DNA from 2 places in the Streptomyces sp. NPDC048018 genome. Region 1 is predicted to be linked to the other one. Evidence: riboswitches for the same ligand, from Rfam matches in the RefSeq annotation. Region 1 holds a riboswitch; the other holds the start of a gene.
What was found. A riboswitch is a leader RNA that binds a small molecule or an ion and turns the genes downstream of it on or off. The one in region 1 is predicted to bind thiamine pyrophosphate.

Region 1 (2,193 bases):
TCGCCGAACCGCCCCGGCTCCCAGTGGCCGTCCGGCCCGAGCCCGCGCTCGACGATCGAGACGACGGGCCAGGCGAAGAAGACCGCGAAGAACGCGACGGGCAGCACCATGAGGGCCAGCCGCGCCGCGCTCCCCGCGCGGTCCGCCCGGACGGGGGCTACTTCAGGACGAGCGAGGTCCACTGCTCGATCCACTGGTCGCGGTTCCGGGCGATCCTGTCGGGCGCCATGGTCTGCGGCTTGTCGATCACCACACCGTGCTTGGTGAACAGCTCGGGCAGGGTGGCGTCGTTGGTGACCGGGTTGACGAACATCTGCAGCGGCATGTCGTCCTGGAACTTCTTGGAGATCAGGAAGTCGATCAGGGCCTTGCCGCCCTCGGGGTTCTTCGCCCCGTTCAGGAGCCCGGCGAACTCGGTCTGCCGGAAGCAGGTGCCGGTGGAGACACCGGTCGGGGCCACCTTCGGCTGGGGCTGGGCGTAGAGCACCTCGACCGGCGGGGAGGAGGCGTACGAGACGACGAGCGGGCGGTCGCCCTTGGCCTTCCTGCCGCCGGCGGAGCCGGAGAACTCCTGGTTGTAGGCCAGCTCCCAGCTGTCGACGGTCTTCACACCGTTGGCCTTGAGCTTCTTCCAGTAGTCCGGCCAGCCGGCGTCGCCGTACTGCGCGGCCGTACCGAGCAGGAAACCGAGGCCCGGGGAGGAACGCTCGGGGTTCTCGACGACCAGGAGGTTCCTGTACTCCGGCCTGGCCAGGTCGTCGAAGGTCTGCGGCGGCGCCAGCTTCTTGTCCGCGAAGTACTGCTTGTCGTAGTTGACGCAGATGTCACCGGTGTCGACCGGGGTGACCCGGTGCTCCTTGTCCAGCTGCAGCGCGGCCGGGACCCGGGACAGGCCCTCGGCCTCGTACGGCGTGAAGATGCCGTTGTCGAGGGCGCGGGAGAGCAGCGTGTTGTCCACGCCGAAGAAGACGTCGCCCTGCGGGGCGCCCTTGGTGAGGATCTCCTTGTTGACGGCCTCGCCGGCGTCGCCGCTCTTGAGGACCTTGACCGTGAGACCGGTCTGCCGGGTGAACTCCGCCAGCACCTCCTTGGAGGCGTTGAAGGAGTCGTGGCTGACCAGGGTGACGGTCTTCGGCGCGGGCGTGCCGCCGGCCTTGCCCTTGTCGCCGTCCCCGCCGCCGCAGGCGGCGAGGGTCGTCACGCCGAGCGCCGCGACGAGCGCGGCGGCGGCGGCCTTCTTGGTGTTCACGTGTGGTTCCTCCTGGGTGTGTCCAGGAAGAGACGCGGCCCTGCCCGCGTCCGGGCGGACGCGGGCAGGGCGCAACAGCTCGAGTTACGACCGAACTTCCTACCCAGAATGACCTGGGCGAGGTTCAGAGGGTCTGCGGCCTGACGGACACCGCACTCTCAGCGCTGTGGCGCTCCCCTGTCGGAATATGCAGATGTGTTCGAGCTCAGAGTACAAGGTCAGCGTTCGGAGGCCGCCAGCTGTCCACAGGCACCGTCGATCTCCTGGCCGCGGGTGTCGCGGACGGTGACGGGCACGCCGTGGGCGGCGATGGCCTCCACGAACGCCTTCTCGTCCTCGGGCCGCGAGGCGGTCCACTTCGAGCCGGGCGTCGGGTTCAGCGGGATCAGGTTGACGTGCACCCGCTTGCCCTTGAGCAGCCGGCCCAGCAGGTCACCGCGCCAGGCCTGGTCGTTGATGTCCCGGATCAGGGCGTACTCGATGGAGATCCGGCGACCGGACTTCTCCGCGTACTCCCAGGCCGCGTCGAGGACCTCGCGGACCTTCCAGCGGGTGTTCACGGGCACCAGGGTGTCGCGCAGCTCGTCGTCGGGGGCGTGCAGCGAGACGGCGAGACGGCACTTGAAGCCCTCGTCGGCGAACCGCAGCATCGCCGGCACCAGACCGACCGTGGACACGGTGATCCCGCGCTGCGACAGACCGAGCCCGTCCGGCTCGGGGTCCGTCAGCCGCCGGATGGCGCCGACGACCCGCTTGTAGTTGGCGAGCGGCTCGCCCATGCCCATGAAGACGATGTTGGAGAGCCGCGCCGGGCCCCCGGGCACCTCGCCGTCACGCAGCGCACGCATGCCGTCGACGATCTGGTGCACGATCTCGGCGGTCGACAGGTTCCGGTCGAGCCCCGCCTGGCCGGTGGCACAGAACGGACAGTTCATGCCGCAGCC
Region 2 (2,193 bases), on a different contig from region 1:
TCGTCCCTGTTCGGCAGGCCCAGGTGCTCCTTGGGCGTGACGTAGCAGAGCATCGCGGTGCCCCACCAGGCGATCATCGCCGCACCGATGCCCGAGGTGATGTGGTCGTACGCCGGGGCGACGTCCGTGGTCAGCGGGCCGAGCGTGTAGAACGGCGCCTCCTCGCAGATCTCCTGCTGGAGGTCGATGTTCTCCTTGATCTTGTGCATCGGGACGTGACCCGGGCCCTCGATCATGGTCTGCACGTGGTGGCGCTTGGCGATCGTGTTGAGCTCGCCGAGGGTCTTCAGCTCGGCGAACTGCGCCGCGTCGTTGGCGTCCGCGATCGACCCGGGCCGCAGTCCGTCGCCGAGCGAGTACGTGACGTCGTACGCGGCGAGGATGTCGCAGAGCTCCTCGAAGTTCGTGTAGAGGAAGTTCTCCTTGTGGTGCGCGAGGCACCACGCGGCCATGATCGAACCACCGCGCGAGACGATGCCGGTCTTGCGACGGGCGGTCAGCGGCACGTACGGCAGCAGCACGCCGGCGTGCACCGTCATGTAGTCGACGCCCTGCTCGGCCTGCTCGATCACCGTGTCCTTGTAGATCTCCCAGGTGAGCTCCTCGGCCTTGCCGTCGACCTTCTCCAGGGCCTGGTAGAGCGGCACGGTGCCGATCGGCACGGGGGAGTTGCGCAGCACCCACTCACGGGTGGTGTGGATGTTGCGGCCGGTGGAGAGGTCCATGACCGTGTCGGCGCCCCACTTGGTCGCCCAGGTCATCTTCTCCACCTCCTCCTCGATGGAGGAGGTGACGGCGGAGTTGCCGATGTTGGCGTTGACCTTCACCAGGAACCGCTTGCCGATGATCATCGGCTCGATCTCCGGGTGGTTCACGTTGGCCGGCAGCACGGCGCGGCCGGCCGCGATCTCCTCCCGCACGACCTCGGGGGAGACGTTCTCGCGGATCGCGACGTACTCCATCTCCGGCGTGATCTCGCCACGCCGGGCGTACGCGAGCTGCGTGACGGCCTGCCCGTCGCGGCCCTTGCGGGGCAGCCGCGGGCGGCCCGGGAAGACCGCGTCGAGGTTCTTCAGCCCGCCTCCGCGCGGCGCGGTGTGCTTGATGCCGTCGTCCTCGGGACGGACGGGACGCCCCGGGTACTCCTCGGTGTCGCCTCGCGCGATGATCCAGTTCTCGCGCAGGGGCGGCAGGCCGCGCCGGACGTCGGTGTCGATGGTGGGGTCGGTGTACGGACCGGACGTGTCGTACAGCGTCACGTCCTTGCCGTTGGTGAGGTGCACCTGACGGACGGGCACCCGGATGTCGGGGCGGGAGCCCTCGACGTATCCCTTGTGCCAGCCCGGCGTGCGCTCGCCCCGGCCGTTCGGGGCGTCCGTCTGGTCGGAGGCAGGCGTGCGTGCATCCTGAATGGTCATAAGACCGAATCTCCCTACGCCGGCATTACCCGGTAACAGGTTCGGCGGTCGGCGCAGCCTCCTCCCGTACGTACATCGGTACGCGCGTACGGTGATCAGCGCCCTCTCAGCCCGGTGCTCCGAGCTCCCGCGTGTGCAAAGGTGCCACCACGCTAGCGCCCTCTCTGGCGTGCTGAACAGTGGGCCCCCGGCTGTTCTTGCGATGATCGGTCGGTGACTTCGACGCATCAGCCCCACGAACCGCACGGCCACGGGCACCCCCACGGGCACGACCACGGGCCTGGTCAGGGCCTCGTGGACCGGGACCCGAACGGGCCGGGACCGGGCCGCGAGGACCGTTCCGACGGGCCGGGCCACGGAGGCGGCGGTGGGGGGAGCGGGAGCCACGGGCACGGTCACACGCACAGCCACGGGCCCGCCGCGCCCGTCTCCCGGCATCTGCGCAAGGTCATCGCCGCGGTCCTCATCCCCTTCGCGACCGCCGTCGTCGTCGGGCTGCTGGTGCTGTGGCCGGGGAGCACCCCGGGGCACCAGCGCACGGGGGTCGGCTTCGACCGGCAGACCGAGCAGGGCAGGGTCACCGCCGTCCAGCACGTCGACTGCAAGGACGTGAACGCCGCCCAGGTCCCGCCGACCGGCGACACCTCCACCCCGGAGGGACGCGAGGCGGTGAACGGGCAGCAGGGGCAGTGCGAGAAGGCGACCGTCACGGTCACCACCGGCCCGGAGAAGGGCCGCACCTTCACCGAGATCGTGCAGCCGGACGCGCCGCGGC

Region 2: linked by a shared signal. The riboswitch ahead of thiC (phosphomethylpyrimidine synthase ThiC) and the one ahead of ACGF1Z_RS25425 (thiamine ABC transporter substrate binding subunit) in region 1 are both predicted to bind thiamine pyrophosphate.

Annotation. Positions count from the first base shown of each region.
Region 1 covers NZ_JBIDBK010000006.1:494,806-496,998, reverse strand. The annotation lists gene ACGF1Z_RS25430 (ABC transporter permease) at 1-110, opposite strand, end outside; gene ACGF1Z_RS25425 (thiamine ABC transporter substrate binding subunit) at 158-1,249, opposite strand; TPP riboswitch at 1,328-1,438, opposite strand; gene rlmN (23S rRNA (adenine(2503)-C(2))-methyltransferase RlmN) at 1,468-2,193, opposite strand, start outside.
Region 2 covers NZ_JBIDBK010000005.1:533,147-535,339, reverse strand. The annotation lists gene thiC (phosphomethylpyrimidine synthase ThiC) at 1-1,418, opposite strand, end outside; TPP riboswitch at 1,413-1,559, opposite strand; gene ACGF1Z_RS22355 (YibE/F family protein) at 1,632-2,193, shown strand, end outside.